DNA from 2 places in the Vibrio sp. YIC-376 genome. Region 2 is predicted to be linked to the other one. Evidence: predicted binding sites of a transcription regulator. Region 2 holds the regulator's gene; the other holds the start of a gene.

Region 1 (16,431 bases), on a different contig from region 2:
CCGATGACGACTTGGAATTGACCTGCGTTAGTAAAACAGCCTTTTACTATTGGCAGTGCTTCTAACTGCTTAATATCGGCCTGCTCAGTCTTATTCAGTACAAAACGTAAACGAGTTAAGCAGTGGCTCACACTAGCAATGTTGTCAGAGCCTCCGACCAACTCAATAAGACGCTGTACATCTTTACGCGCAATCTTACTCATAACTTTGTCCACCCTGTATTGGATATGTTTAACTTTTCATTGTATTTATTATTAATGGGAACATTCCCACGAAGTGGTTTTATATTGCCACCTGAAGATAAAAAACAAAATGGGAACAGTCCCATTAATTGAAAAGGATCACAAACTAAGTCTAGGGCAGGACACCCATTATGCGACTATGGCATATGGTTTTATCACTAGTGGCTGACAGGTTTCTGGGTGAAGTGCAGTAAAGAATGGTTGCCATTCAACTGGTTAATCAGCATGTTAGCGGCTTTTTTACCAGCATGGGCATAACCGGGATCAACACTGAATACTTTTGGGAAGAGAAAAGAGAGAAGTTCATTGCCACCAACGCCAGTTACGACGACATCTTCGCGGCCTAATTCTTGTAAGCGCTTGATGACGCCCAGCGCGAGCGTGTCACTGGCACACACAATGGCTTGGGTGTCCTCTTGTAATACGTGATCGACCAACTGATAAGCACTCTCATGGCTAAGCGCTCCGGTCTTAAAGCAAGGCGAGATATTTCTGCTCTGGCACCACAACTGGTAAGCATTCAAACGCGCGAATCCCGTTGTTCTGTCGTCAGAGTCCACGCCAATATACGCAATTCGAGAAAGCGATTGTTGCTCTAAATGGGACAGAGCCATATCAATCACACCCTGGTTATCGTAATTAATTGAGGACACGTCACTCGTGTCCATGGCAATGACCACAATGCGATTGCCCCACTCCGCGAGTGCTTGTTCATCACACCCGGTAAAACCAAACACAATAACGCCATCGACATTACGCCGTCTTAGCACTTCCAAGTGATCAATGGTTTTTACACGATCAAACTGGCTCTCCATGATCACTACGTCATACCCAGCAGAATATAACTCTTTAAGCATAGTGCCCACGGCTTGGTTTTCTGATGGAGAATCCAAACGAGAAATGATCACGCCCACCACCTTTTGACTGCCACCCCGCATCGACTGAGCAGACTTGGAAGGTACATAGCCTGAATCACGAATGATATTTTCAACCTTCTCACGCGTTTCTGGCTTTACTTTCGGATCGTTAGTGAGCACACGGCTAACCGTCGACTTGCCAACGCCAGCCAATTTTGCGATATCAAGAATGGTGAGTTTTTTGCTCATAGGTGACAAACTAAAGTGAACAGTAATTTAGGTTATTGAACTTTAACAGCAAACATAGAAAAGGGAAGCAAGCGCTTCCCTTTAAAATTTGGCTATGATGTTACTTCTTTAAATATGCAGGGACGTCAGCAATGCTATCCAGCACGACTGTCGCTAGTGCTTCACCTTGCTCAGTGATAGGTTTGCCAGTACGCACTAGAATCTTAGTTCCTACTCCAGCGGCTTCTGCTGCCAACATGTCTTCCGCTTTATCGCCAACCATCACAGACTTTTCCATGTCGATCTTCAAGAAGTCGCGTGCAGAAATGAACATGCCCGGTTTTGGCTTGCGGCAATCACAATCTTGTTTGTATTCACCGATACCATGTTCAGGGTGATGTGGGCAGTAATAAAAGCCATCGAACTCAACGCCGTGGTCAACGAAGTTCCAGTCCATCCACTGAGTCAGGGACAAGAAACGGTCTTCACTGAATTTACCACGCGCGATACCTGACTGGTTAGTGACGAGCACCAATAAGTACCCCTGGTCCTTCAGCGCTTTCGTCGCCTCAAACACACCGTCAATGTACTCAAAATCATGTTCGTCGTGAACGTAACCATGATCAACGTTAATTACGCCATCACGATCGATAAAAACAGCTGGTTTTGCCAAAACGTATTTCTCTATTAACTCGGTTTAAGCAGATTATTACATACCTTATAAGCTTCAACACTATCTATTTAGGTTGACACTCCCACAAATGCGCCGAGCTGTTGGATAAGAATCGTTGAAATTAGGAGGTCTCACCCGGTTATCAGATAACACGGGATAAAAACCACCTCTTTCTCATATCAGAACGTTTGCACATTTAGACGTCTAGACGTAAAAATATCTATTGACTTAAATCAAGTTACCCCATAGCATCAACTGTAAATTGAGATAGAGCTCAACATTAAGTTCTGTCAAAAGCCGTTTTTGACAACGAAGTTCCCCATATCTCTATGCAGGTTGAAACATGATAGAAATAAAAAACGTCAATAAAGTGTTCTACCAAGGCAATAAAGAAATCCTTGCCCTGAAAGACATTAACCTACATATCGCCAAGGGCACCATCTTTGGGGTGATCGGCTCTTCGGGTGCTGGTAAAAGTACTCTGATCCGCTGTGTGAACATGCTAGAAGCACCGACTTCTGGCTCCATCATCGTAGATGGCGTTGACCTGACTAAACTAAGCAAATCACAATTGGTAGAAACACGTCGTAACATCGGCATGATCTTCCAGCACTTTAACCTGCTGTCGTCTCGTACCGTTTTCGATAACGTCGCACTACCTCTTGAACTTGCAGGTAAAGATAAATCGCACATCAGTGCAAAAGTAACCGAACTGCTTAAATTAGTCGGCCTGGAAGACAAACACGAAAGCTACCCTGCGAACCTGAGCGGTGGTCAAAAGCAACGTGTGGCAATTGCCCGTGCACTGGCGTCCGATCCAAGCGTTCTGCTGTGTGATGAAGCCACCAGCGCTCTGGATCCTGCAACAACTCAATCGATTCTTGAACTATTAAAAAAGATCAACCGCAAGCTCGACATTACTATTTTGCTGATCACTCATGAAATGGAAGTGGTGAAAAGCATCTGTCATGAAGTGGCTATCATTGGCGGTGGTGAACTGGTTGAGAAAGGCACAGTTGGTGAGATTTTCGCTCACCCTAAAACTGAGCTTGCGCACGAATTTATTCGTTCGACGCTGGATCTTTCGATTCCAGAAGATTACCAAGTTCGACTTCAATCAAATCGCGTTGAAGGCAGCTACCCACTGATTCGAATGGAATTCACTGGCGCGACTGTTGACGCACCGTTAATGTCTCACATTTCACGTATATACAATATTGATGTGAGCATCCTGAGTTCTGATCTTGACTACGCTGGCGGTGTAAAGTTCGGCATGATGGTCGCAGAACTGTTTGGTAATGAAGAAGACGATAACGCAGCCATCGAATACCTGCGTGAGCACAACGTGAAAGTAGAGGTACTTGGCTATGTCCTTTAATACTGTATCTGAATGGCTGAGCCTAAATAGCTCTCTTCTTCTGGGTGCAACTTGGGAAACCTTATACATGGTAGCGGTTGCCGGCATTGTTGGCTTCGCCATCGGTATCCCATTAGGTGTCATTTTGCACACAACCAAGAAAGGTGGTCTGTTAGAGAATACTAAGCTCAACAGCATTCTCGGTGCCATTGTTAACGTTGGCCGTTCAGTACCTTTCCTGGTGCTAATGGTTGCGATTATCCCGGTAACAAAAATGCTGGTTGGTACCTTTATCGGCACAACCGCAGCAATCGTACCGCTTACCATTGGCGCAATCCCTTTTGTAGCGCGCCTAATCGAAGGTGCCTTGCTTGAAGTACCAACAGGTCTGGTGGAAGCGGCGCAGTCAATGGGTGCAACACCTGTACAAATCATCACAAAAGTTCTGCTACCTGAGGCAATGCCGACTATTGTTAACTCAGTAACGATTACACTAGTGACGCTAGTAAGCTACTCAGCAATGGCAGGTACGGTTGGTGGTGGTGGCCTTGGTGACGTTGCGATTCGATACGGTTTTCACCGCTACGATGTGACCATCATGGCTGTAACCGTGGTTATGCTGATTGTTCTAGTACAAATTATTCAATCTATCGGCGACGCAGTGGTACGCCGTGTAGATCACAGATAAGCAATAAATTATAAGGAGATACAGATGAAATTTAGCCTTAAAGGTCTTTTGACTGTCGTAACAGCTGCTTCTGCGCTAGCACTTACTGGTTGTGGTGAAAAAGAAGTGGATGTAAGCAAAGTAAAAGTCGGCGTTATCGCTGGTGCTGAAGCACAAGTTGCTGAAGTTGCAGCAAAAATCGCAAAAGAGAAATACAACCTAGATGTTGAGCTGGTTACTTTTACTGATTACGTAACACCAAACGCAGCACTAGACGACGGTTCTGTTGATGCAAACGCATTCCAACACAAACCATACCTGGATCAGCAAATCCAAGACCGTGGCTACAAACTGGCTATCGCTGGTAACACGTTCGTTTACCCAATTGCTGGTTACTCAAAACAAATTAAATCTGTTGACGAAATCCAAGATGGCGCACGTATCGCGGTACCAAACGATCCAACTAACCTAGGTCGTTCACTGCTTCTTCTACAACAACAAGGTTTGATTGAGCTACGTGAAGGTGTTGGTCTGCTTGCAACAGTACGTGACGTCGTTGGCAACCCTAAAAACATCGAAATCATTGAGCTTGAAGCACCACAACTTCCTCGTTCACTGGATGACGTAACGCTGTCTATCATCAACACAACATACGCAAGCTCTATCGATCTGTCTCCAGAGCGTGACGGTGTATTTGTTGAAGACAAAGAGTCTCCATACGTAAACCTAATCGTAGCGCGTGAAAATAACGTTAACGCTGAAAATGTACAAAACTTCGTAAAAGCTTACCAAACTGAAGAAGTTTACGAAGCAGCGAAAGAGCTATTCAAAGGCGGCGTAGTAAAAGGTTGGTAATCCAACTCTGCTGAAAGTACGCACCAACAAAAGGGCTGATGTGAAAACATCAGCCCTTTTACTATTCAGCAAGTTAAACAAAAGTCAGCAAGTTAAACAAAATCCTTACTTAAGATGGTCCCAGGAAATATTCGAGACAATTCGGCAGTCATCGCACTTAAAGTAGAAGATGTCATGCAATGGTTCGTCCAGTAGCCACTCCCCTCCACACTTTGGACACTTACGCGCTTTTTCACTCTCAAGAGACTGACCGCCCACACGATACTGGTAGTAGTAAGTCGGGATTTTAGTGATGTATTCAATACGGCCACGTAAATCCCAGCCTCGACGGAACAGCACGCTGTCAACGTCACAGATTTCATGCAGGGCCGCATGCTCAGCTCGGCATCCGCCCGCCATTTGGATTTCATCGCACGCTTGCCATTCTGTTTGCCACTTAATGACCGCTTTGTGGTCACCGTTTAGCGTTGGTTCGTTGCGGTACAGAGGGATTGGCAACAAAGTTTCACCACTGCGCAGAGGTGAACAGGTATGCACATAAGTCGTATACAGCACTTGCCAGCTTGGTGCTTCATCCTCTGCCGCTTGCTCCGAGTTCAGGTCACGGCCAAGCATGCGCATTTTTGGAGCGAGTAAAGACGCATCCGACAGCCGATTCATGCACACTTTGACAAAATCAGAATGGTAACGCGGATGCAAACTGTCTTGCTCAGGGCAAACCACACGAACAAAGAACTCGCCATCTCCCATCACAATAGGAAATTCACGACCAAGCACCTGCCCGTTATAGCGGAGCGCATCCATCAAACCATTGATGGCCTTATCTACCGCGCTGACTGTGGTGTTATCAAAGCATTCAAACTGTAACTCAACAACGTACATGCTTACACCGCTGCCTCTAGGTTGGTCAGAAACTCACTCACATTATCTGCAAGCACATCACGCTGAGACGTCCCCAGACGTTCAAGAATCACGTTACCCGTCAAGTTACAAATCGAGATCACATCCAGCTCTGCGTCGGTCACGGCAATAAATACCGTCGGTTTTAGCTTAAGACGACGCTGAGTCACCAGATGACCAAGAATGTTTTCCTGCAGACGTTCGAAATCGTCGTCGCTCCATACCTGTAGCAATGTCAGTGCATTACCCTTCCAGGTGCCTTCCATATCTGCACTGTATTGCGAACCATAGAAAGCCTTAATGTCATCGTGTAACGTCAACTCAATAGCGTTCTCTACGTTAGTAAAATCCGCCATGTCTTCACGTGGGAAAGCTTTCCATAACACCACCCCATCACGTTTCTCTTCAACACAAGGAGAAACAAGATCTGCCAGCTCTTCGCTGCAAGGCAATTCGTTATGCTTATTTTGCCAAGCTTGTTGGTAGCGCAGGCTGAAGTCTTGTAGCGCCTGAGTAACGGTGTGGGTCATGAAGGTCTCCTCATTCCTTATTTGTCAGATAGCAGGTTTGTTAGATTGTAATGTTTGCCGGATAGCAATTAATCAGCGGATTCAGTAAAATTCTTGTCATTCTAATCGAAAATGACCACAAAGTATGAGCAAATATTCTGACGCTAAAGAGCTTGCAGGCCTGACTCTGGGCAAAAAGACCGAGTACGCTAACCAATACGACGCAAGTCTGCTGCAGCCGGTTCCTCGTAGCCTGAACCGCGATGACCTTGAACTGGGTGAAACCCTGCCGTTCATGGGCCATGACATTTGGACGTTATATGAACTGTCGTGGCTGAATGTCAAAGGCCTACCACAAGTTGCCGTTGGAGAAGTGTACATTCCGGCAACCAGTGCAAACCTGATTGAATCGAAGTCATTTAAGCTGTACCTGAACAGTTACAACCAAACCCGTTTTACTAACTGGGAAGAAGTGGCAGAGCGTTTAACACAAGACCTTTCAGCATGTGCTGGTGAACAAGTTTCGGTAGAAGTAAACCCAGTATCACATTACACCAACCAGCCTATCGTCACGATGGAAGGCGAGTGTATTGACGATCAAGATATTGAAATCAACAGTTACGACTTTGATGCAACGCTTCTTGAAGGTGCCGCTGGTGAAGAGCAAGTTGAAGAGACACTTCACAGCCACTTGCTAAAATCAAACTGTTTGATCACCAACCAGCCAGACTGGGGCAGCGTCGAAATCCGCTATAAAGGTGCTAAGATTGACCGAGAGAAACTGCTGCGTTATCTGGTTTCATTCCGTGAACACAACGAGTTCCATGAACAGTGTGTGGAGCGTATTTTCACCGACCTGATGAAATATTGCCAACCAAACAAGCTAACTGTGTTTGCTCGTTACACACGCCGTGGCGGTTTGGACATCAACCCATACCGTTCGACAGAGCAAGATAAGCCATCTCATAACCATCGTATGGCTCGTCAATAAACGAGTAGTCAATTAGCCTGTATAGGTTCAGCAATCTATTGGATTGCTGAACTTTTTATTGGCCAAGCATGATACTATACCCAAACATCTCAAGGTGACTTGGGAATAATCAGCTAAATCTAAACCAGTTCGAGGGAACGAAAGGATGTTTTGGGACAGATCGCGTCTATCCAGATTGTTGGGCTTTTTCTGCTTGTTACTAGCACAGCCGCTTCACGCGACCATTTTATCTTCCGCTTTGCTCAATGAAGCCCAACAACTGGCTGAAATCGACCCTTCGAAAGCGAGGCAAGCTGCGACAAACTACCTGATGCAGAGAGAGCTAATAGAGCGAAATGAAAGCGATAGCCCTTCTGCAATGTCTCGTGAAGAAACCGACCGCAGTATTCGCACACCCAGCAGTACCATAGAAGCCTATAAAATCATTGCCCAAGCGAACTACGCGATGGGCGATGTAAGCTCAGCGATTAAAAACCTCAATGAAGCCCAGCTATTAGCCCAAAAATTCGAGCTGCCTTACCTGAATTTGGATGTAAAGCTTATTCGTAACCAGATGATATGGATGGGCAATAAAAACTACGCAGCGGCAGAAGAAAATCTTAATCAAATTGAACAAGAACTGAACCAAGCTGATGCCGTATTGCAACGAATGGACAGCATCCGATATCGATTGGTCATGCAACGTGCATTATTAGAATCTTATCGCGGTGATACGGTAAGCGCAGAACGCTTTTATACACAAGCGAAGGAAATGCTGGAAAAAAATCGCTCTGACTTAGCACTGATCGATTACTACACCACAGTCGGCGAGTTTTACCTTAACGATAAAAAGTACAACCTGGCACTTTCAGAGCTTTTATACGGTTACTGGCAGTCGATTGAAAGTGACAGTGGAACCAGACTGGCAAAAGTAAATCGTCTGCTGGCAAGACTGTTCCAAGAGCGACGTGTATACGACAAAGCCATGGAGTACTTATCGCAGGCTGCGGATTTTTACGATGCTTATCCAAACTCACCAATCTTAGCTGACGTACTTGAGCAAATGGGCGACGTTTACTTTTATCAAGGCAAATTTAATCTCGCTCTGGTCCACTACTTCAACGTGTTGGATCACGAGAGCACAAGTAAAAGCATTAATCGCATGATCCAGATTCGCTTGAGCCTTGCCGCAACTTATCTGCAGCTTTTCAACTACGCTCTTGCCGAGCAATACTTAGATAGCTCGACCGAACTATTGGAATATGCTGACCTTCCAGAATTAAAAGCGAAGGCAGCCCTGCTTCAATCAGGCCTTGCTTATCACCAGAACGACAGTACGAGCGTGATTGAAAATGCGACAAAAGCACTCACGTTCATCGAATCATCGCCAGAAAAAAACAATTTCATCAAGCAACAATCTTACCTTTATCTCGGACTTGGCTACGAACTGGCGGGTGAATATCAACTCTCTCTGGAGGCACATAAGCAATATACCCGCCTGGTGAAACTGGAGCAGATCCAGTTAAACCAAATCAGTGAAGATGCTTTCCGCCAACAAAAAGAGTTTGCTGAACAAACGATTCACTATGTGGGATTGACCGATCGCCTGGCTCAAGTGGAACTGGAGCATCGTAAGTTCCAGAAGATTTCCTTTGCACTGTTCATCACCGTATTGATCATGTTTCTGTTCATCATGCGCCGTGGCGTAATCATTCAACGTCAAGCCAACCAAATCGACAAGTTACGCAATGATTTATTTACCCACTCTCGCTCGCGATTGAACAACTTGCGTATGCTTAATGTGAAGCTGTCACGATCATTGAAGAAATCGAGCGATACTTTCGAACAATGGCAATTGGGCGAGTTAATCCACGAACCGCTTAATGACCGTTTGCGCTTTGTGATGATTGACCTGCCTTTCCTACGCAGTATGTATGTTCAGAACGGCTATAAAGCCGGGCTAGAGTTAGAGCGGGCCTTTGGCGAATTCCTAGCAGAAAAAGTCCAGAAGCCAGCCCGTTTGTATCATTTCTCTGACGCAAATTTGCTTTATATCGAGCCAAACGCAGATCGAGATTCATCAGCGGAATTAATGTTTGATAAGTTCCAAACCTGGGTAGATGAGTTCGCGAGACAGCACAATGTTAGTCGTACAGTTCGTATGGGTATCAGTGATTACCCGTTTTTACCACGAGCGTACACGGCAATAAATGATGCAGAGTTACTGGATCTGTTACTGCTTGCAACTCATATCGCGCGTGAAATCAGTCTGAAAGATAAGCAAAGCCACTGGGTATTCCTGAAAGCGATAGATAATGCGCCAGCGGCCAGCTTTGCAACGGGTGATATAAGAAAGGCATGCCAACACGCCATCAATCAAGGACTAATCAAGATTCACTCTTCATATAAGAATGAGGATGACATCAAGAAAATATTAAAAAATGGGTAATTAACTGGCACTTAGAATTAATAACAGATGACGCTATAAGGTTTTTTGTTATTATCAGGTGATCGTCAATCTTATATGGATTTAAACACAGTCGTTTCATGGGAATCTTGGAATCCGATATTCAGGCTCAGCTTCATCAGCTAAGTTGTCAACTTGACCAGCTCAAGCTGACTCACCGTGATAGCTCTCTGAAATTTAAGCGTGAACAACAAATCCTCAAACGCGTTGTGGCATCATTGTCCGCAGCTTGTTATGGATGTGATTCTCAATTATCCAACTATCTGTATGAAATTCAGCAAGAGCTGCAACATCAAACTGACATTAGTGCTTTGATCCCGCGTTTAGCGGTGCTGGAGAGAATGCTCAAACAGCAGGCTAAAACATCGGAAAAACAGAGTGAACACTTGTGCGAACAAGTCAGACGCAGTGGTGAAACATTACAGCGTGTGACCGGATTACCAGCCCAACTCAAGCGTGAGTTACGAGATCTGATAAGTTTTTCTGAAGTTCATTCGGAAACAACCGTGGCCCAAGCTACCAAACTGCTCAGCATATACGAGCGTGCGCTAAAGATCATCACTGCGAATTCCCGCTTACATCTCACAGGATTCGACAATCATCCAGACAAATCTCAACTAGACTTCCTGGCTAGCGACTTACAGTACACGATTACTGAATTAGATTTTGTCGGTGAATTCGGAGAAAAACTGCTCGATATCAGAACCAAGCTACTCTTGGGAGTTAATGCAGAGTCATTGATTGAGCTGACATTAACCACGCTAAAACTCGTTGTTGAAGCGACGAAATCCGAGCGAGAAGCATCAAGTAAGTTCCTCGAACAGTTAAACACAGCGATTGCAAGTAACGTAAAAACCATTCATCAAAACGCAGAACAACATCAAACTTACTTTGAGCATCGCCAAGATCTGAATGCTGAAATGAATACTTTGGTTGAGCGGAGCCAACGCTCGTTGACTCAGGCTCAGGACTTATCCGAACTCAAAAAAGAGATGTCACCGCTACTTGCGCAAATGGCCTCATTGACCGAGCGTTTACAGATGTTCGAGTCACGAGAACAGGCCCTGCAAGAGCGAATGAGTTACAGTAAAAATCAACTGGAAGAGGTCTTTGAGACCACTCAAGACTATCGCCGTCGTCTCGAAGACCAAACGCAGCGTATGTTGCTTGATCCACTGACTAAGGTCTATAACCGCGCTGCGTTTAACGACCGCCTGGAACTGGAATATCGTCGCTGGATTCGCTCTCAGAGAAATCTGCGTCTGGTGATGTTTGATGTTGATAACTTCAAGACGGTGAATGACAGCTACGGCTATACGGCCGGAGACAAAGCGTTGAATATCATTGCTCGTACCATTAGCAAACGGGCGTCAGAATTAGAGACTGTTGCTCGTTTCGGTGGCGAAGAATTCATCTTACTGATTCCAGAACAATCGGAAGAATACACGCTGGAGTTGATGAAAAGCATCCAACGCGACATCGGCCAACTACCATTTAAGTTCCGTGATCAAAGTATCATGATCACGCTGACTGCAGTATCGACTTCATTCAGAGAATCCGACACGCCAGAATACGTTCTTAATCGTCTTGGAAAGATGTTGCGAGAAACTAAAAAACTCGGTACGAACCAGCTCAACTGGAGCTAATTCGTTCAAAAAACAAGCAAACAAACAGATTTCATCCTTTTATAATGCTTATATTCACCAATTTTCAATGAGTTATCACATTTATCCTTTTGTAGTCTGCTAAGCTTCTATTATCCAACCTACCAGTCACCTACCTCAAACAACACGTATAAACCAAAAGGTGATGTAGTACTTTCCCTCATAATAACCACAACAAGGAGGCGTTATGATTACCCATATAAGCCCCGCAGGTAGCATGGAATTGCTATCCCAACTGGAAGTTGAGCGTTTAAAGAAAACCGCTGCGAGCGACCTTTACCAGCTTTATCGTAACTGTACGTTAGCGGTATTGAACTCAGGCAGTCACACTGATAACTCGAAAGAACTGTTAGACCGCTACCAATCGTTCGATGTGGAAGTGCTTCGCCGTGAGCGTGGCATCAAATTAGAACTGACCGATCCGCCAGAACATGCCTTTGTCGACGGAGAAATCATTAAAGGGATACAAGAACACCTATTTTCAGTGCTACGCGATATCGTGTATGTGAACATGCATCTGGCCGATAGCCAGCGTCTTAATCTGACTAATCCTACTCATATTACCAACCTGGTTTTTGGCATCTTACGTAATGCAGGTGCCCTAACTCCGGGTATTGCTCCCAATCTGGTGGTTTGCTGGGGTGGTCACTCTATCAATGCGGCAGAGTATCAATACACCCGTGAAGTCGGAAACGAACTCGGCTTGCGTGAACTCAACATTTGCACCGGTTGCGGTCCCGGAGCAATGGAAGGACCGATGAAAGGAGCGGCAATCGGCCATGCAAAACAGCGTTATACTGAGCAACGTTACCTTGGCCTAACGGAGCCATCAATCATCGCTGCTGAGCCGCCAAACCCAATCGTGAATGAATTGGTGATTATGCCAGACATAGAAAAACGTCTGGAAGCATTTGTCCGTATGGCACATGGCATTGTGATATTCCCGGGTGGTCCGGGTACCGCCGAGGAACTGCTTTATGTTCTGGGGATTATGATGCACCCTGAAAATGCGGATCAGCCGATGCCGATCGTATTGACGGGTCCTAAAGAGAGTGAGGAATATTTCCAATCTATCGACGAATTTATTCGCGATACACTCGGCGAAGAGGGTCAAAAACATTATCAGATCGTGATTGATAACCCTGCAGAAGTTGCCCGGATAATGAAACGTTCGATGGATGATGTTCGTGCACATCGCAAAGAAAAAGGCGATGCATACAGTTTTAACTGGTCATTAAAAATCGACCCTCAATTCCAGCTACCATTTACACCAAACCATGATGCGATGGAACAACTGGATCTGCACTTCGGTCAGGAGCCCCAAGTGTTGGCAGCAAACTTACGTCAGGCATTCTCTGGTATCGTTGCAGGTAACGTTAAGGCCGAGGGCATTCGCGAAATCGAATGCAGAGGTCCATTTACCATCCATGGGGATCCTGTATTGATGAGAAAACTCGACAAAGTGCTGCAAGATTTTGTTGACCAGCATCGTATGAAATTACCTGATGGTTCCGCGTATGAACCTTGTTACCGAATCGCTCATCCGGAAATTGTAGGTCGATAGTCAGGCTAGCATTCGTTACACTAGGGGCATTACGCCCCTTTTTTATTGCTAAGTCATTATGTCTATTCATCTTGTTATTATTGATGCCCTAAACCTGATCCGTCGAGTGCACTCCGCTCAACCCGACCCTAGCGACATAGCAAGAACCATCTCCACCACACAAAGAACTCTGACTCGCATCCTTTCAGAAGCTAAACCTACCCATATCATTGCGGTATTTGATCATCATGAACAAGACCGAGGTTGGAGAGCGCAGATACTTCCCGACTACAAACAGAATCGAAAACCTATGCCAGAGCCTTTGATGCAAGGTCTCGATGCTATTCAGCAAGCTTGGTGGCAACAAGGTATTGATTCATTACTGTCTGAAGGTGATGAAGCAGATGATTTGGTCGCAACGCTGGCAACCAAAGTCGCCGGTCACGGTGAAAAGGTGACCATCGTTTCTACCGATAAAGGGTACTGCCAACTGCTCTCACCGACGTTGCAAATTCGTGACTACTTCCAGCATCGCTGGCTGGATGAACCCTTTATTGAACAAGAGTTTGGGGTTAAGCCGAGTCAGCTTGCGGATTACTGGGGACTGGCTGGCATCAGCTCCAGCCAGGTACCGGGTATACCGGGCATTGGTCCTAAAGCGGCGAAAGAGATCCTAACCCAATTTGAAGATATTGAAGCCGCTTACGCCAGCGATGAACTAGCACCAAAGTATCGTAAAAAGCTGGACGAACATATCGAATCAGCTCGTTTATGTAAGCAAGTCGCCGCCCTAAAATGCGATATTGAGCTTGGTTTCAATCTACAAGACATTCGCTTTACTGGTCCCAACAAAGACGATTAACTGAGCGTACTCGCCAAAGTGAAAGCCAATAAAAAAGCTCCTGATAAGAGGAGCTTTTTCAAATTCGTGACACGATTAGTGCGGAGAGATGTTTGACAGGCACTGAATGTGAATCGTGATCTCTTCACGGTCGTGGTAAAGGTGCTTCGCTTGCAGCTTAAACTTTACTTTGTTCTCAATCAGGAACGTTTTTAAGTTCTCAAGATCTTGCAAAACCTCGTCGTAACGACCTTTCATCGGCAGTTTTAAGTTAAAGATAGCCTCTTTCGCCCAACCTTTAAGTAGCCACTGTCCCATCAGGTGCGCAACGCGCGCTGGTTTCTCGACCATATCACACACAATCCAGGTTACGTTCTTACGGTCTGGTTCAAACTTGAAGCCATCCACCATATGGTGCTTGATCTGGCCAGTTTCCATCAGACTGTCCGCCATCATGCCATTATCAACACAGTGAACAAACATCGAACGCTTCACCAATTGGTAAGTCCAGCCGCCCGGACACGCACCCAGATCGACACCCCACATGCCAGGTGCAAGACGCTCGTCCCACTCTTCACGTGGAATGAATACGTGAAACGCTTCTTCAAGTTTCAGTGTTGAACGGCTTGGTGCATCTGCCGGGAACTTCAGACGAGGGATCCCCATGAAGAACTGCGAGTTGTTACCCGGGAACGAGTAACCCACGTAACAATGACCCGGCGCGACAAAACAGATATGCAGTACTGGCTTCTTCGCATTGTCTTTATCCCACATCAGGCCTTTGCCACGCAGAGCCTGACGCATTGGCACCGTAAATTTACGGCAGAATTTCAGTAACTCTTTTGCTTCATTTGTATCTGGCGTTTCAATACGCAGATCGCCACAACGAGGAAAATCTTCCACCTCAGACAATTCAGCAAGGATTGGGCTAATTCGGTCTTCACTTGGTAGTGACTCAAGCTCCGCTGCGACGGCAAACATTTGGCGCGCAAAAATCAACGAACTGAAGTCCAGACCTTGTACAAGTTTGTCTGCGTCTCCATCCTGGTAACACTCGAAGACAACGTAACCTGAGTTTTTCTTCACACGAGGGAAGCCATACACTTCCAACTGTGTCGCTTTGTCCTGAATTTCACCAGCACACTCTTTCTCAAAGCCTGAACGGCAATAGAGCATTAGTTGTTTCACTTGGAGACCTCTTTGATATTAAACGCAGCAAAAAAGAACAGACACCAACCGATCATGAACATTAACCCTCCCATCGGAGTGATTGGTCCAAACCACTTAATGCCCGTCAGCGCCAGCGCGTATAGACTGCCGCTAAAACAAAAGATGCCGATGATAAAGCAAATCGCAGCGATGAAAAAATACTTTTGTGCTTTTTGTCCCAAATTCATCACCAGTAGAATGGCACAAAATGCGACAGCCAAAGTATGGATGAACTGGTACAACACACCAGTCTCAAATACATCAAGAAGATAAGGCGCTAACTTCGCTTTTAAACCATGAGCAGCAAATGCTCCCAGCGCCACAGAAACCAGACCAGACAATCCGGTAAATGAGAGTAACCACTTACTTTTCACTATTAATATCCTTAATAAAGCCAGCTAAGTGTTCAACAGCCAGCGCAATGTTTTCCGCTTCCGTGTAACCAGAGCTCTTGCGCGGTTTAAAACTATGGTCGCCATCTGGAATAAAAGTCACCGTAACCTGATCCGATAAGGTAAAGAGCTCAAACTCTTCTCGCTTACCGAAGGTATCTCTTTCACCCTGAAGAATCAGCGTCGGTTTTTCAAGCGTCGCCAGATGCTCACCTTTGTATTTTTCCGGCTTACCCGGTGGATGAAATGGAAAACCTAAACAGGCAATTCCCGACACCAGCTCGTTATTGGCTAACAAACTCGACATACGACCACCCATGGATTTACCACCAATAACAACCGGTTTATCAGTGAAGTGAGTGATCACTTCGCTATAGGCTTCAAGCAATTTAGGCGCACGATCTGGCGGACGCTTCTTGCCATCTTCTGCACGCTTAACCATATAAGGAAAATTAAAACGCACGACTCGAATCCCGTTCTCAACTAATCCTTTAGCGACGGCAGACATGAAGTCATGCTCCATGCCTGCCCCTGCACCGTGTGCAAAAATAAACAGTGGACCGTTCTCAGGCCCGTCAACTATCCACTGGCTCATCTAATACTTCCTCTTGTTCTTTTCTTGCCGTTGCTAGCATCCAGTCTCTGAATGTTGCGATGCGTCCCATATCTGCTTGCTGCTCATGACACACTACATAGAAAGCATTTTTAGAGATCAATACCTCATCAAATGGCGCGATAAGGCGTCCTGCTTCCATTTCTGGCTGAGCTAAGACGTTATTACCTAATGCTACACCTTGCCCGTGCACTGCCGCCTGCAGAACCATCGTCGAATGACTGAATATCGGACCATGGTTCACATTGATGCCTTCGATGTTGTAGTGACGAGTAAACTGCTTCCAGTCTTTACGAGATGTATCATGTAACAAAGTGTGTAATCTGAGGTCGTTTAGGGACTCCAGCGGCTTGCTCCCTAACAGTAGCGAAGGGGAGCAAAGTGGGATTAAAAACTCTTGATATAATTTGTCTGCGCGCAAACCCGGCCAATTGCCACGACCAT
Region 2 (16,431 bases):
CAGTACGTAGATGAAGAATAATCTTGGGCGTCTCAAGATTGTATTTATAAATCTTAACCTTATAGCAGAGCACCTGACTTAAAAGTTAGGTGCTTTTCATCATTATCTGGTCTAATCTCATTTTATTATCACTATTTTAAGGATTTTGCTCGCAATCTTACCTTTGAAGATTGACTTCTATCCTTTAGAATTTATTCCCCCTTACCTAAATATAAAAAAAGAGACCCCCCATGTCTGAAGACAATCGCCAAGCAGCAACTAGAGAAGAAGAACAGCGCCAACGAGCTCTTGACTACCATGCTTACCCGACCCCAGGGAAAATTGCAGTCGAGCTAACAAAACCGGCAGAAACCGCAGGCGATCTAGCTTTAGCTTACAGCCCTGGTGTTGCTGAGCCTGTGCGTGAAATCGCGCAAAATCCTGACAATGTGTATAAGTACACAGCGAAAGGTAACATGGTTGCCGTAATTTCTAACGGTACCGCTATTCTTGGTCTGGGTAACCTTGGCCCTCTTGCTTCTAAACCAGTAATGGAAGGTAAAGCGTTATTGTTTAAGCGTTTTGCTGGCCTTGATTCAATTGATATCGAAGTAAAACACCGCACGATCGACGAGTTCGTTAATACCGTTGCGAGCATTGCTGACACATTCGGTGGTATCAACCTAGAAGACATCAAAGCACCGGATTGTTTTGAGATTGAAAAGCGCCTTATCGAACGTTGTGACGTTCCTGTTTTCCATGATGATCAGCACGGCACAGCAATCGTAACGGCCGCAGGTATGCTGAATGCGATCGAGCTACAAGGCAAGAAACTAGAAGATTCCACAATCGTTTGTCTTGGTGCTGGTGCTGCGGCAGTAGCATGTATGGAGCTACTGATCAAATGTGGCGCAATGCGTGAAAAGATTTACATGCTGGATCGTAAGGGTGTGATTCATACTCGTCGTGATGATCTCAATGAGTACAAACAGCTATTCGCGAATAACACGGATAAGCGTACCCTGGAAGATGTTATCGAAGGTGCCGATCTGTTCCTTGGTGTTTCAGGTCCGAACCTACTTCCTGCAGAAGCTCTGAAACTGATGGCTGATAAGCCAATTGTTTTTGCGTGCTCTAACCCTGATCCAGAAATCAAGCCAGAGCTTGCACACGACGTTCGTAGTGACTTGATCATGGGTACTGGACGCAGTGATTACCCGAACCAGGTAAACAACGTGCTTTGCTTCCCATTCATCTTCCGTGGTGCTCTGGATGTACGTGCAAGTGAAATTAATGATGAAATGAAGCTTGCTGCTGTCGAAGCAATTCGTGAACTGGCGAAGGAACCAGTGCCAGAAGCAGTACTTAAAGCTGCTGGTGTGGATAAGCTTGAGTTTGGTACTGACTACATTATTCCTAAGCCAATGGACGCGCGTCTGTTGCCTCGTGTTGCAAAAGCAGTGGCTCAAGCTGCCGTTGACTCTGGTGTTGCTCGCATTGAGATGCCAGAAAACTACATGGCAGAGTAATTCTTCCGTCGTAAATGATGTACAAAAAATGGGACGCTATCGCGTCCCATTTTTTATGTCATTCTTTTAGTACTGGAAGCTGAACAACCGAGCGGTGTATTCAATTCAACCATAATTACTCGTCATCAAACGACTCGAACTCGATACCCATTGCTGTCATCAGCGCTTTTGCTTCTGTCGGAATATCGTCAGGGCGATCTTTACGAAGGTCTTCATCCGTAGGAAGCGGTTGTCCTGTGTACGCGTGCAGGAATGCTTCACATAGGAGTTCGCTGTTGGTAGCGTGGCGTAAATTATTGATCTGACGGCGAGTACGCTCATCAGTTAGCACTTTTAAAACTTTCAGCGGGATAGATACAGTGATTTTTTTTACTTGTTCGCTTTTCTTTCCATGCTCAGCATACGGGCTAATGTATTCGCCATTCCAGTCAGCCATTGCGTACCTTCATATTTGTAATAGGTTAAAAATAATAGAGGTGCTGATTTTAGCTGCATTTACTGCCATAAGCAAAGACATATAGACGTCTAGAAGTGTTGACGTCTCAAAATTTGACGAGTAAAGTGACAGGAACAGTAAGGGAGTGTGCAATTCATTGAATCTGAAATTTAGATATAGCGCATTCCTATTTAGAAGTCACCACCTGTGAAAGGATACACCCATGAGCATCCGCAAGCCTGCGACCATTGCTGTACGCACTGGTATCGAATCCGACACTCAATACCATGCTGTCGTTCCACCAATTTATCTATCGACAAACTATGGCTTTCCTGCATTTGGAGAAGTGCCTAAGTACGACTACACGCGCTCAGGTAACCCAAACCGTGGCTTGTTAGAAAGCGCTCTGTCTGAGCTGGAATCAGGAAAAGGAGCGGTGGTAACCAACTGCGGTACGTCTGCGCTGAACTTGTGGGTCTCTGCTTTCATCGGTCCTGACGATCTGATTGTTGCACCACATGACTGCTATGGTGGTACTTACCGTCTTTTCAATACTCGCGCCAACAAAGGTGACTTCAAAGTGCTGTTTGTTGATCAATCAGACGAGCAGGCGCTTGATGCAGCTTTAGCGCAAAAGCCAAAGCTTATCTTGATAGAAACACCGTCAAACCCTCTTGTTCGCGTCGTGGATATTGCTGCTGTATGTGAAAAGGCCAAGCAAGTCGGAGCCTTGGTTGCCGTAGACAATACCTTTTTGACACCTGTGTACCAAAAGCCATTAGATCTGGGTGCTGACTTCGTTATTCACTCTACAACGAAATACATCAATGGCCACTCGGACGTCATTGGTGGTGTGGTGATCACTAAGACGGAAGCGCATGCAGAAGAGCTGGCGTGGTGGGGTAACTGCATTGGTGCGACAGGCACGCCATTCGATAGTTACATGACGTTGAGAGGTATTCGTACGTTAGGCGCTCGTATGCGAGTGCATGAAGAGAGCTCAAAGCAGGTACTTGCATATCTGAAGCAACAATCGTTAGTAGCGAAAATTTATCACCCAAGTCTGCCTGAGCACCCAGGACACGAGATTGCGAAAAAGCAGCAATCAGGTTTTGGCTCGATGCTGAGTTTTGAGTTTGCTGGCTCATTTGAACAGCTCAAAGTGTTCGTTAAAGAGCTGCAGTTGTTCTCTCTTGCTGAATCACTAGGTGGTGTAGAGAGTTTGATTTGTCACCCTGCGTCTATGACACATCGTGCGATGGGTGAAGCCGCGCTGGCAGAGGCTGGTGTATCACAGCAATTACTGCGCCTTTCTGTCGGTCTCGAAGATGCACAAGATCTGATTGCTGACCTAGAGCAAGCTTTCACTAAATCGGCACAGCAATAGGAAACAATAATAATGACTGTACAACGTCAGCTACATAAATTTGGTGGTAGCAGCTTAGCTAATCCTGAATGTTACTTGCGTGTCGCGGGTATCCTTAAAGAATATTCAGCAGAAAATGACCTGGTCGTGGTATCCGCTGCAGGCAAAACTACGAACCGCCTGATTGAGTTTCTCGAAGGCTTAGAGAAAGATGGTCGAATTGCTCACGAAGCGTTACAAGGATTAAGACAGTTTCAAACTGGTCTCGTCGAAGAATTGTTAGAAGGTGAAGCTCAAACACACGTGTTGGCCACTTTACAAGATGAGTTCAGTACGTTGGCTGAACTGACATCTCCGCTTACCGACGCGAAAAAAGCGGCAGTCCTAGGACATGGGGAAGTGTGGTCTTCTCGTTTGCTTGCGGCATTATTGACTCAGCAGGGGTTACCCGCCGTCGCGCAAGATGCGAGAGCATTTTTACGAGCTGAAGCCGGGACGCAGCCAGAAGTCGACCGCGCTCGCTCATACCCGCTTATTAAAGAAGCACTGGCCCAGCATAGTCATAAACGAGTGATTATTACCGGTTTCATGGCGCAGAATGACCATGGTGAAACCGTTCTTCTTGGGCGTAATGGTTCTGACTATTCTGCGACAGTGATAGGTGCGCTTGCGGAAGTCATTACGGTCACTATCTGGAGTGATGTGGCGGGTGTTTATAGTGCTGATCCGCGTTTAGTTGCGGATGCGTGTTTACTGCCGCTGTTGAGATTGGATGAAGCCAGTGAGCTTGCACGTCTGGCAGCGCCTGTGCTACACAGCCGAACGCTTCAGCCTGTGGCGCAAAGTACTATGGATTTGAGCCTCAAATGCAGTTATCAACCTGAATCAGGTTCGACTCGCATCGAACGCGTACTTGCTTCTGGACGTGGGGCAAAAATTATTACTTCATTGGATGATGTGCTGTTAGTGCAGTTGTCATTCAAACCTGGTCATGACTTCAATAAAACGCAAAGTGATGTGCTTAATTCACTTCTGCGTGCCCAGTTAGAGCCTCTGACTTTTGAACTCCAGCCAGAACAGCAGATTTTGCGATTAGCCTATACCGCCGAAATTGCTGGTGGTGCGCTGAAGTTCTTACAAGCGTCGGCGTTTGAGGCAGAAATCACGCTTCAAGCGGGATATTCTCTGCTTGCTGCTGTGGGGGCTGGAGTAACGACAAATCCTAGCCACTGTTTTGGTTTCCATCAAAAGTTAAAACACTCACCAGTGGAGTTTATCTCTGAAACTGAATCTGGATTGAGTCTGGTGGCGGTATTACGCAGCTCGAATACAGAAGAGTTGGTTCAATCGATTCACACCCAGTTGTTTCAGGCACAGAAGCGAGTTGCTGTCGCATTATGCGGTAAAGGTAATATTGGCTCGAGCTGGCTGAATTTATTCGCAACACAGAAGAATGAACTAGAGAAACGTCATGGCATGAGCTTTGACTTAGTTGCTGTGGTTGATAGCCAGAAGTTCTGGTTTGATGAACAGGGTATCGACGCCACCAAAGTGTCAGCACTATTTAACGATGAAAGTGTTGAGAACGATGATTCTTGGCTGACTCGCCTTGGTGCGCTGCAGGATTACGATGAGGCCGTTGTGCTTGATGTCACCGCAAGTAAAGAGCTGGCTCAGAGTTACATCGATATTGCTCAGCAAGGTATCCACTTGATCTCCGCGAATAAAGTGGCGGGCTCGGCGAATAGCCAGTATTACCATCAGGTGCAAGATGCCTTTGCAAAAATTGGGCGTCACTGGCTCTACAACGCGACTGTAGGAGCCGGGTTACCAATCAATCATACGGTTCGTGACCTGCGTGAGAGTGGTGATGAGATTGTGGCGCTCTCAGGCATTTTTTCCGGTACGCTTTCGTGGTTGTTCCAGCAGTTCGATGGCACGGTTTCATTTAGTGAACTGGTCGATTTGGCCTGGCAGCAAGGTCTAACGGAACCAGACCCTCGCTCTGACTTAGATGGTTCAGATGTGATGCGTAAACTGGTGATTCTGGCGCGTGAGTCTGGTTTGGATATCGAACCGGGAAGTGTAAAAGTCGAGTCGCTTGTTCCAGAGGAGCTGCGTGATCTGAGTTTAGATGAGTTCTTTGATAACAGCACGTTACTGAGCCAGACTCTGCAAGAGCGTTTGATAAAAGCGCAGAAAAACGATCAGGTTCTACGCTACGTCGCACGTCTAGAAAAAGATGGCAAAGCGACCGTAGGCATCGAAGCCTTATCCCGAGAACATGCGCTTGCGAACTTGCTTCCGTGTGACAATATCTTCGCAATCGAAAGCAAGTGGTACAAAGACAACCCGTTAGTGATTCGTGGTCCGGGTGCTGGACGAGAAGTGACGGCTGGTGCGATTCAATCCGATCTAAACCGTCTTGCTGGGCTGTTTTAAATTGGTGTTAGTTCTCAAACCCCGGGGATAATCCGGGGTTTTTTATTCCTTTCTCAGTGCCATACTTAGTTCCAGAGCCGGAAAATTACCATGGTTTTTATGGTTAACTATCTGACAAGAATGAACTTGAACTATTCTCATTGTTAACGTGAAAAAAATTCATAATCACAAGGTTGACATTAAATCGTATTCAATTCATTCTGTGGACATATAGACGTCTAAACGTCGATTTGCAGAATTTGATTTCGTGGCGGATTGTCACAGGGAGAGTAAGATGGGTTACACGCACGCAGGCCACATTGATGCCTTAAACCAGAATATCGCTGAGCTGTCAGATAACATTAATGTTTCGTTTGAGTTTTTTCCGCCAAGCAATGAAAAAATGGAAGAGACACTGTGGAACTCTGTGCACCGTCTAAAAACTCTTCAACCAAAGTTTGTTTCTGTTACTTACGGAGCTAACTCAGGTGAGCGTGACAGAACACACTCAATCATTAAAGAAATCAAAGCGAAAACAGGCTTGGTGGCGGCACCGCACTTAACTTGTATTGACGCGACTCGTGATGAGTTGATTGAGATCGCGGATGATTACTGGAATAACGGTATAGAAAATATCGTAGCACTGCGTGGTGATATTCCCCCTGGTGGTGGCGCTCCTGATATGTACGCATCTGATCTGGTTGAGTTGCTGAAGTCTCGCCATGATTTCGATATTTCGGTTGCAGCTTTCCCTGAAGTTCACCCTGAAGCGAAAAGTGCGCAGGCTGATTTGCTTAACCTTAAACGTAAGGTTGATGCAGGTGCGAACCGTGCGATTACCCAGTTCTTTTTCGATGTTGAGTCTTACCTGCGTTTTCGTGACCGCTGTGTTGTCGCTGGCATTGATGTCGAAATCGTACCGGGTATTTTGCCAGTCTCTAACTTTAAACAGGCATCCCGTTTTGCTGCGCAGAACAACGTTAAAATCCCTGGCTGGATGAGTCGACAGTTTGATGGCTTGGATGATGACCCAGTAACTCGTCAATTAGTAGGTGCAAGTCAGGCGATTGATATGGTTCGTGTACTGAGCCGTGAAGGTGTGAAAGATTTCCACTTCTACACGCTAAACCGTGCAGAAATGACATACGCATTGTGCCACACGCTGGGAGTTCGCCCTAAGGCGACTATCTAGTTTGAAAGCAAAAAGGCTTGCCATATGGCAAGCCTTTTACTTATTCGAGTTATGGGCTGGTTTAAGATTTAACCGATAACTTCAAGTTCAGTTAGCACTTCCTCTGCCCACGTAATCCACGTTTCACGCAACAGTAGGTTGCGGCGTAGAGTCAGGCGTTCTAGGCGTGCTTGTTTGTCCAACGTTGACGGCGTAGCGTAGTATGCCGCTTCAATTTCTTTGTAGTGAGAAACCAGTTTACGTGACTCTTCTACCAGTTCAGACAGTTGCTCACGGAAAGGTGCAGCAGGTTGCACCGCGCAAGCCATCAGCTTCGCTGAGAACTCATCACGAACGGTTGGGTGTGCGGTTGGTTGGTCAAACCATTCACCAAGTGCGCTACGTCCAGCATCAGTGATGGAGTAAACTTTACGGTCTGGTTTGCCTTCCTGAGGCTCTAGCACGCAAGTAACCAGTTCCTTCTCAGCCATTTTGTTTAGCTCACGGTAAACCTGCTGGTGACTTGCTTTCCAGAAGTAACCGATGCTTGCTGAGAATTCTTTTGTGATATCGTAACCGGTTGCATCGCGTGTGCTAAGAACAGTTAAGATTACGTGTGGTAATGACATGTCTTCAATCCAAATGGTCAATAAACTTGTAAACAAGCTACTTACACTTTCAGCTGCGCTCTTAATGGCGTTTGAGTTTTTTGTGTATAAGTAGCACCAACATTGTTGGTCCTGTCACCTTAAAGCCGTTTATCACCTAGAGATGGGAATTCCCATCATGACCGGAGCAGATTTGATTGGATTTATGTGCTCTCGGCAGGGTAGGTAGTATATAAATAATAAGCATGAAGTGGAATAGTAGGAAAAAATTACGCTAAAAAACTAATATAATACTCAATAGTTTGTTTTATTGGTTAATTATGCTGCTTTTGTGGTTGTAGGTAGGGTTTAATTGGCTCGATTAACTGGTTGATTGCTGTTCAAGTTGGTGGGTATAAAAAAGGCTGAGCAGTTGCTCAGCCTTTCAGTTCATAATCGATGGTATTAACCTGTGTTACGCATACCAGCTGCGATACCAGCGATGGTCACCATCAACGCCTCTTCAAGATTTGCTGAGGCTTCTTCATTTTGGCGCGTACGGTACAGCAACTCAGCTTGAAGCATGTTCAATGGCTCTACGTAGATATTACGCAAGCGAATGGATTCCAGACCCCATGGGTCGTGTTGCATCAAGTTTTCGTTGTTTTCTACGTTCAGTACGGCTTTGATGTCTTTCTGTAGTTGAGTTCGAAGTCTCTCACCCAACGGACGTAGTGATTCATCCACAAGACGTAAGTCGTAGTAACGCGAGATATCGATATTACATTTCGAGTACACCATCTCTAGCATGCCAAGGCGTGTAGAGAAGAAAGGCCATTCACGACACATTTCTTCTAACAGCTCTTGGTGACCTTTGTCGATAGAGTACTGGATTGCTTCACCCGCACCTAACCAGGCTGGTAATACTAAGCGGTTCTGGCTCCACGAGAAAATCCAAGGAATCGCGCGTAAACTTTCTACGCCACCGTTCGGGTTACGTTTCGCAGGACGAGAACCTAGTGGCAATTTACCTAGCTCAAGTTCTGGTGTCGCCTGACGGAAGTAAGGTACAAAGTCTGGTTCGCCACGTACAACGCTGCGGTAAGCTTCACAACTCACTTGAGACAGCACTTCCATTAGATCACGCCACTCTTGTTTTGGCTCTGGTGGTGGCAGTAGGTTCGCTTCCAGAATTGCACTTGCGTACAGGTTGAAGCTGTTTACTGCAACATCTGGCAGGCCAAGTTTAAAGCGGATCATCTCACCCTGCTCAGTAACACGCAGGCCACCTTTAAGGCTCTTCGGTGGCTGAGATAGCAACGCTGCATGTGCAGGCGCACCACCGCGACCTACCGTGCCTCCACGGCCGTGGAATAGCGTTAGTTCAACGCCTTCGTCTTCAGCAACTTTGACCAAAGATTCCATCGCATCGTACTGAGCCCAGCCAGCTGACATTACACCCGCATCTTTCGCTGAATCAGAGTAGCCAATCATGACCATCTGATGGTTTTGAATGAAGCCACGGTATAAATCGATACTCATCAACTGCTTGATAACCGATTCAGCATTGTTTAAGTCGTCCAGAGTTTCGAACAGCGGACAAACATCCATGCGGTAAGGACAGCCAGACTCTTGTAGCAATAGGTGAACGGCCAGAACGTCAGAAGCGGTACGAGCCATCGAAATGACATACGCACCGAACGCATCACGTGATTGCGCTGCAATAATCTTACAGGTGTCCAAAACCTCCTGAACAGGTTCTGATGGCTGCCAGTCACGAGGCAGAAGTGGACGCTTGGAAGCCAGTTCGTTGGTCAGGAATGCGATTTTGTCTTGCTCGCTCCACTGCTCGTAGTCACCGATGCCCAGATAGCGAGTTAATTCAGACAGTGCATTCGCATGGCGAGTACTTTCTTGACGAATGTCCAGACGAACCAAGTGTACGCCAAACGCTTTCACGCGGCGCAGAGTATCAAGTAGTGAGCCGTCTGCGATGACACCCATTCCACATTCATGTAGCGATTGGTAACACGCGTAAAGAGGATCCCAAAGCTGCTCTACGGTTTGTAGCGGTGCTTTTACAGCCAGTTTTTGGCCATGAACTTTTGCGTCCAGAATATCTTTGGTTTCATTAAGCAGCGCACGCAGTTGTTTTAGGATTGCACGGTACGGTTCGTGCTGATCTTCGCCTGCCAATGCGCGTACCTGATCGTTACATACTGTCATAGACAGTTCGCTGATCAGTTCATTGATATCGTTAAGGTAAAGATCCGCCGCTTTCCAACGTGAAAGAAGCAGAACTTCACGTGTCACGCTGTGCGTCACGAATGGGTTACCATCACGGTCACCACCCATCCATGATGAGAAGTGAACCGGACGTGCATCAATTGGCAAACCTTCGCCCAAATAAGTTTTCAAGCGGTCATTCATTTCACGTAGGAAATCAGGTACCGCTTCCCACAGTGAATTTTCTACAACGGCAAAGCCCCATTTCGCTTCATCAAGTGGTGTAGGGCGTTGCTGGCGGATCACATCTGAGTGCCAGCTTTGTACGATCAGCTGTTCTAGACGACGCTCGGTTTTTTTACGCTCTTTAGATGACAGATCGCTTAATTCTAGCTTTGATAAACACTCATTGATCTTCACTAGTTTGTTGATCATGGTGCGACGAGTGATTTCTGTTGGGTGCGCGGTCAATACCAGTTCAATGTTCAGATCACGAACAGCCTGCGCCGTATCAAGTTTACTGACATTGTTTTGCACCAGTTTAGAAAATAGCGAGTTGATCGCGTCAGGTTCGCAGATATGATCTTCACAGTGACGTGAAATGGTGTGGTATTGCTCAGCAATATTCGTCAGGTTTAGAAATTGGTTAAACGCACGGGTTACTGGCGTTAACTGCTCATCAGGAAGGTGTTTGATTTCTTCGATCAAACTTTCTTTGTCTGCTTGGTTTCCTGCTTGGGCTGATTTGGATAATTTACGAATTGTTTCCACTTTTTCGAAAATTTCTTCGCCATGGGCGTCGCGAATAGTATTACCCAGTAAGTGGCCTAACATGCGCACATTGCTTTTGAGTGCGGCGTATTTCTCGTTCATTGTCGTCCTGCCTCGTAAAAAAACTACATCCATTGTCCTTGTTAGGACACCAATCTAGCGAAAAGCACCAGTTGTAGTCAAATAAAGCCGACTATGTTTGTAATTATTCCGCTTATCTCCTGATTTAGAGCAATATTAAGACGCATATCAAATAAAAGTGAAAATTAATTACAAAATAACTGGTTAAATAATTGTTATGTATTAATAACAGAGTATAAAAAAGATAGCATGCGCAGCTCATCGGAGCTGCACAGATCGGTTTTTTGTACTTGCAACTAACAGCAGTATTTGATCATTGCCTTGGAGAGCACATCTATAGTTGGGTCAATAAAATCCAAAGCCAGAAACTCGTCCGGTTGATGTGCCTGATCGATAGAGCCCGGTCCAAGTACCAAGGTTGGACACAGTTCTTGTAAAAACGGTGCTTCGGTGCAGTAGTTGACGGTTTGCGAGCTGGTTTGACACAACTCTTCTACACCGCCAATGAATGGGTGATCATGTGGACACTCATAGCCTGGAATCGAGTCATGCAGCGGAATGATTTCAATACGTCCCGGCCATTTCGCTTCCACTTCTTTAAGAGCACCACGCAGCATATTCTCTAAACCATCTAGGCTGATGCCAGGCAATGGGCGGACGTCGTAATGCAATTCACAACAGCCACAAATACGGTTGGCACTGTCACCGCCATGAATATGACCGAGATTCAGTGTTGGATTTGGTATCGCAAACCCTGGGTGGTGATACTCTTTAATTAGCTTGTCGCGTAATTTCATCAGAGCGAACATCACTTCATACATGATCTCAATGGCATTGACACCAAGAGCGGGATCCGACGAGTGTCCAGATTTACCTGTAACACGAATGGCATTAGCAACATGACCTTTATGACCGCGAATTGGTACCAAGCTGGTAGGCTCGCCAATAATGCAGTAGTCCGGTTTGAACGGTGCGTTAGCAGTGAAGTGTCTGGCACCTAGCATGGTGGTTTCTTCATCACAGGTCGCTAATACATAAAGCGGCTTCTTCTGTTTACTCCAGTCGACTTTTTTGACTGCCTCATAAATGAAAGCAAAGAAGCCTTTCATGTCCGCAGTACCCAGGCCGTAAAAACGGTTGTCTTTTTCAGTGAGTTTGTGTGGGTCGAAGTTCCAGCGTCCTTCATCAAATGGAACGGTGTCACTGTGGCCAGCAAGGAGAAGGCCACCTTCGCCCTCACCCATACGTGCGATCATATTGTGTTTGCCTGGTTCGACTTCGACCACCTCAACACTGAACCCCAGATCTTTGAACCAGGTCGCGAGTTTCTCAATGACTTTCGCATTACCTTGATCCCATTTTGGGTCAGTGGAGCTGATTGAAGAGGTGCTGATGAGTCCTTCATAGACCTCTAGAAAAGTTGGTAATTGCATGGATTCTTCAAATCTCCTATTGACAGACAGAGCACAAAAATGTAAAACACATATTAAATCATATTTAATGAATAAAAAATCAAAATATAGCAAAAATTAAATATGAATAGTCATTTGAGTCTTTAAATTTACGGATGTCATAGAATGCTAAAAACCACGATTATCGGAGCCAGCGGTTACACCGGCGCAGAGTTAGCTTTAATGGTTAACAAACACCCGGAACTCACGCTATCAGGTTTATACGTTTCCGCCAACAGTGTAGATGCAGGAAAGAGCCTTGCCCAGTTGCACGGCAAGTTAGCTGGCGTTATCGATATGCCTGTTCATCCGTTAACCGATCCAAAAAAAGTGGCAGTTGAGTCAGATGTGGTGTTTTTGGCCACAGCACATGAAGTCAGCCATGACCTCGCCCCAATTTTCCTCGAAGCAGGATGTAAGGTTTTCGATTTATCAGGCGCATTCCGTGTTCAGAGTGAAGGCTTTTACGAAACCTTTTATGGCTTCAAGCATCAATTTAACAACTGGCTAGACAAAGCGGTGTATGGCTTAGCGGAGTGGAACTTTAAAGCAATTAAAAACACTCCTTTAGTTGCGGTAGCAGGCTGCTACCCAACAGCATCGCAACTTGCTATTAAACCTCTGCTAGAAGGTGGCCTCATTGATACACAACAGTGGCCGGTAATCAATGCGACGAGCGGTGTGTCAGGTGCAGGTAGAAAAGCATCCATGACAAACAGTTTCTGCGAAGTTAGCCTGCAACCTTATGGGGTTTTCAATCATCGTCATCAACCAGAGATTGCTCAACACTTGGGTTGTGATGTGATTTTTACTCCTCATCTTGGCAACTTTAAACGTGGGATTCTTGCTACAGTTACCATGAAGTTGGCACAAGGCGTCACTGCGGAACAAGTCACTCAGGCATTCGAGCAAGCGTATCAAGGGAAACCAGCAGTACGTCTGAAAGGGGATGGCATTCCACGTATTCAGGATGTTGAAAATACACCTTTCTGCGATATCGGCTGGAAGGTGCAGGGCGAGCACGTAATCGTGATTTCTGCCATCGACAACCTACTCAAAGGTGCATCGAGTCAAGCGATGCAATGTTTAAATATTCATTACGGTTACCCAGAACTGACAGCGTTGCTGTAGTCGTTGATAGAGGGAAAAGCAATGACGCAAACCAATCAAGCTCCATTAGTCATTAAGCTAGGCGGTGCAGCTTTATCTTGCACAAAAACCTTGAGCCAACTTTTTGGTGCCATCGCGGCTTACCAAAATTCGGCACAGCGACAAATCGCCATCGTTCACGGCGGTGGCTACTTAGTGGATGAGTTGATGAGTAAGTTGCAACTCAAAACCGTAAAGAAGCACGGCTTACGAGTTACACCGTATGACCAGATTCCTATCATCGCTGGTGCACTAGCTGGCACGGCAAACAAGCTGCTTCAAGGTCAGGCTATTGCTGACGGTTTAAACGCAGTAGGTCTGAGTTTAGCGGACGGCGGCTTATGTCAGGTTGAGGAACTCGATCCTGAACTGGGTGCAGTAGGTAAAGCCTCTCCGGGTGATTCAACACTGATCCAAGCGATCTTAAACTCGGGTGCACTACCAATCATCAGCTCAATTGGTCTGACAAAAGAAGGTCAGATGATGAACGTCAATGCGGATCAAGCTGCTGTTGCTGTCGCTGGTGCATTAGATGCGGAGTTAGTTCTGCTGTCTGATGTGAGTGGTGTTTTGGATGGTAAAGGTCATTTGATCAAGAGCTTATCAGAGAAAGAAGCTGATGCATTGATCGAAGGTCATGTCATCACCGACGGAATGATCGTCAAAGTTAAAGCCGCTTTGGAGGCTGCCAATGATCTTGGTCGTCCTATCGAAGTTGCAACCTGGCGCTACCCAGAGAAACTGACACAGCTATTTGCTGGTCAAAGTATTGGTACGCAATTTCTGCCTCAATAAAGTCGCAGCAAAAAATTTAAAGAATTAAACATTAGGAAGTAGTTGGCACTGACCGCCGAGTGCAGAGCCAGTTAAATTTGGAGAAAAAAATGAGCAAAGTGAACGTTAAAAAAGTAGTAGTCGCATACTCAGGCGGTCTAGATACTTCAGTAATCATCCCGTGGCTAAAAGAGAACTACGACTGTGAAGTAGTTGCGTTTGTCGCTGATGTGGGCCAAGGCGCAGAAGAGCTAGAAGGCATTGAAGCGAAAGCGAAAGCATCTGGTGCATCAGAGTGTTACATCGCTGACCTTAAAGAAGAAATGGTTGCGGACTACATCTACCCAACACTAAAAACAGGCGCATACTACGAAGGTAAATACCTACTAGGTACTTCAATGGCGCGTCCAATCATCGCAAAAGCGCAGGTAGAAGTAGCTCGTAAAGTAGGTGCAGATGCGCTGTGTCACGGTTGTACTGGTAAAGGTAACGACCAGGTTCGCTTTGAGGGTGCGTTTGCTGCACTAGCTCCTGATCTGCATGTTATTGCTCCTTGGCGTGAATGGGATCTGGTTAGCCGTGAGCAATGTCTGGATTACCTGGCTGAACGTAACATTCCTTGTTCAGCGTCTCTTACCAAGATCTACTCTCGCGATGCAAACGCATGGCACATTTCTACAGAAGGTGGTGTGCTAGAAAGTACTTGGAATGCTCCAAACGAAGATTGCTGGGTATGGACCGTTGATCCTGAGCAAGCACCAAACGAAGCAGAATACGTAACACTGAAAGTTGAAAAAGGTGCGGTTGTTGCTGTCGATGGTCAAGAAATGACGCCTTACAACGCTCTGGTTTACCTAAACGAGAAAGGTGCAAAACACGGTGTTGGTCGTATCGATATCGTTGAGAACCGTCTGGTAGGCATGAAGTCTCGTGGTTGTTACGAAACTCCAGGGGGCACTATCATGATGGAAGCGCTGCGTGCTGTAGAGCAACTTGTGCTTGATAAGACATCATTTGAATTCCGTGAGGAACTAGGTCTTAAGGCTTCTCACCTTGTGTACGATGGCCGTTGGTTTACTCCACTATGTAAATCTATCCTTGCAGCTTCTGAAGAGCTTGCTAAAGATGTGAACGGTGAAGTTGTTATTAAGCTTTACAAAGGTCAGGCAACTGCTACTCAAAAACGTTCTGACAATAGCTTGTACTCAGAAGAGTTTGCAACGTTTGGTGCAGATGAGGTTTACGACCAAAGCCATGCTGGTGGTTTCATCCGTCTTTACTCATTATCAAGCCGTATCCGTGCGTTGAACAGCCAGAAGAAATAATTATATTTCATTGCTGAAGGAAAAGACCTGTCACTGAGTGGCAGGTCTTTTTTTTGTATTTAGCAACTGTAATCACTATGAAATCAGTTTTTAGTGAATATATATGTAAAAATATTGAATTTATACTTTATTTTTTGTCCAAGTTGTCGTAACGTTGGCCTATAAGAAAAAGTGAGTAAATGACCATCAATTTAGTCATCACTAATTAGAGCACGTTAGAGTAAGCAATAGTCACCAGGAGAGACGCAATGGCATTATGGGGCGGAAGATTTACCCAAGCAGCAGATACCAGATTCAAAGAATTCAACGATTCGTTGCGTTTCGACTACCGATTAGCTGAGCAAGATATTGTAGGCTCAATTGCATGGTCTAAAGCACTGCTTTCTGTTGGAGTCTTATCTGCAGAAGAGCAAAAGAAGCTTGAACTCGCTTTAAACGAATTGAAACTTGAGGTGATGGAAGACCCTCATCAGATCCTAGGCTCTGATGCAGAAGACATCCATTCTTGGGTTGAGCAGCAACTTATCGGTAAAGTAGGCGATCTGGGTAAGAAGCTTCACACTGGCCGCTCTCGTAACGATCAGGTGGCTACCGATCTTAAGCTTTGGTGTCGTCAGCAAGGTCAGCAGTTATTGATTGCTTTAGACCGTCTGCAATCACAAATGGTACATGTCGCAAAGCAGCACCAAGGAACCGTTTTACCCGGCTACACTCACCTTCAGCGTGCACAACCTGTGACGTTTGCGCATTGGTGTCTGGCATATGTGGAAATGTTTGAGCGTGACCACTCACGTTTAAGCGACGCTCTTCAGCGTTTAGATACCTGCCCACTGGGCTCTGGTGCACTTGCTGGTACTGCATATCCAATCGATCGTGAGCAGTTGGCTCATAATCTTGGTTTCCATCGTGCGACACGTAACTCGCTAGATTCAGTATCAGACCGTGACCATGTGATGGAACTGATGTCAGTGGCTTCTATCTCAATGCTGCACCTTTCACGTCTGGCTGAAGATATGATTTTCTACAACTCAGGCGAATCTAACTTTATTGAACTGGCGGATACGGTCACTTCTGGCTCATCACTGATGCCACAGAAGAAAAACCCAGACGCTCTTGAGCTAATTCGTGGTAAGACAGGTCGTGTATACGGTGCTCTGGCTGGCAT

What was found. The regulator MetJ, encoded in region 2, represses methionine synthesis genes. The targets are predictions, from matches to a motif close to TTAGACNTNTANANGTCTAA.
Region 1: the regulator MetJ is predicted to act here: its motif matches at 2,197-2,216, upstream of metN (methionine ABC transporter ATP-binding protein MetN).

Annotation. Positions count from the first base shown of each region.
Region 1 covers NZ_JBBWFK010000004.1:185,284-201,714, reverse strand. The annotation lists gene treB (PTS trehalose transporter subunit IIBC) at 1-203, opposite strand, end outside; gene treR (trehalose operon repressor TreR) at 401-1,348, opposite strand; gene gmhB (D-glycero-beta-D-manno-heptose 1,7-bisphosphate 7-phosphatase) at 1,449-2,000, opposite strand; gene metN (methionine ABC transporter ATP-binding protein MetN) at 2,344-3,378, shown strand; gene WJM94_RS09860 (methionine ABC transporter permease) at 3,368-4,045, shown strand; gene WJM94_RS09855 (MetQ/NlpA family lipoprotein) at 4,070-4,879, shown strand; gene WJM94_RS09850 (Zn-ribbon-containing protein) at 4,985-5,761, opposite strand; gene syd (SecY-interacting protein) at 5,764-6,309, opposite strand; gene queF (NADPH-dependent 7-cyano-7-deazaguanine reductase QueF) at 6,434-7,279, shown strand; gene WJM94_RS09835 (tetratricopeptide repeat protein) at 7,425-9,707, shown strand; gene WJM94_RS09830 (diguanylate cyclase) at 9,806-11,371, shown strand; gene ppnN (nucleotide 5'-monophosphate nucleosidase PpnN) at 11,577-12,953, shown strand; gene xni (flap endonuclease Xni) at 13,012-13,794, shown strand; gene rlmM (23S rRNA (cytidine(2498)-2'-O)-methyltransferase RlmM) at 13,870-14,961, opposite strand; gene WJM94_RS09810 (DUF423 domain-containing protein) at 14,958-15,356, opposite strand; gene WJM94_RS09805 (alpha/beta family hydrolase) at 15,346-15,969, opposite strand; gene WJM94_RS09800 (transcriptional regulator GcvA) at 15,950-16,431, opposite strand, start outside.
Region 2 covers NZ_JBBWFK010000021.1:34,129-50,559, reverse strand. The annotation lists gene bfr (bacterioferritin) at 1-21, shown strand, start outside; gene WJM94_RS22705 (malic enzyme-like NAD(P)-binding protein) at 231-1,508, shown strand; gene metJ (met regulon transcriptional regulator MetJ) at 1,624-1,944, opposite strand; gene WJM94_RS22695 (O-succinylhomoserine (thiol)-lyase) at 2,168-3,331, shown strand; gene WJM94_RS22690 (bifunctional aspartate kinase/homoserine dehydrogenase II) at 3,344-5,752, shown strand; gene metF (methylenetetrahydrofolate reductase) at 6,027-6,923, shown strand; gene WJM94_RS22680 (PadR family transcriptional regulator) at 6,992-7,531, opposite strand; gene ppc (phosphoenolpyruvate carboxylase) at 7,955-10,588, opposite strand; gene argE (acetylornithine deacetylase) at 10,864-12,000, opposite strand; gene argC (N-acetyl-gamma-glutamyl-phosphate reductase) at 12,145-13,149, shown strand; gene argB (acetylglutamate kinase) at 13,171-13,962, shown strand; gene WJM94_RS22655 (argininosuccinate synthase) at 14,052-15,266, shown strand; gene argH (argininosuccinate lyase) at 15,515-16,431, shown strand, end outside.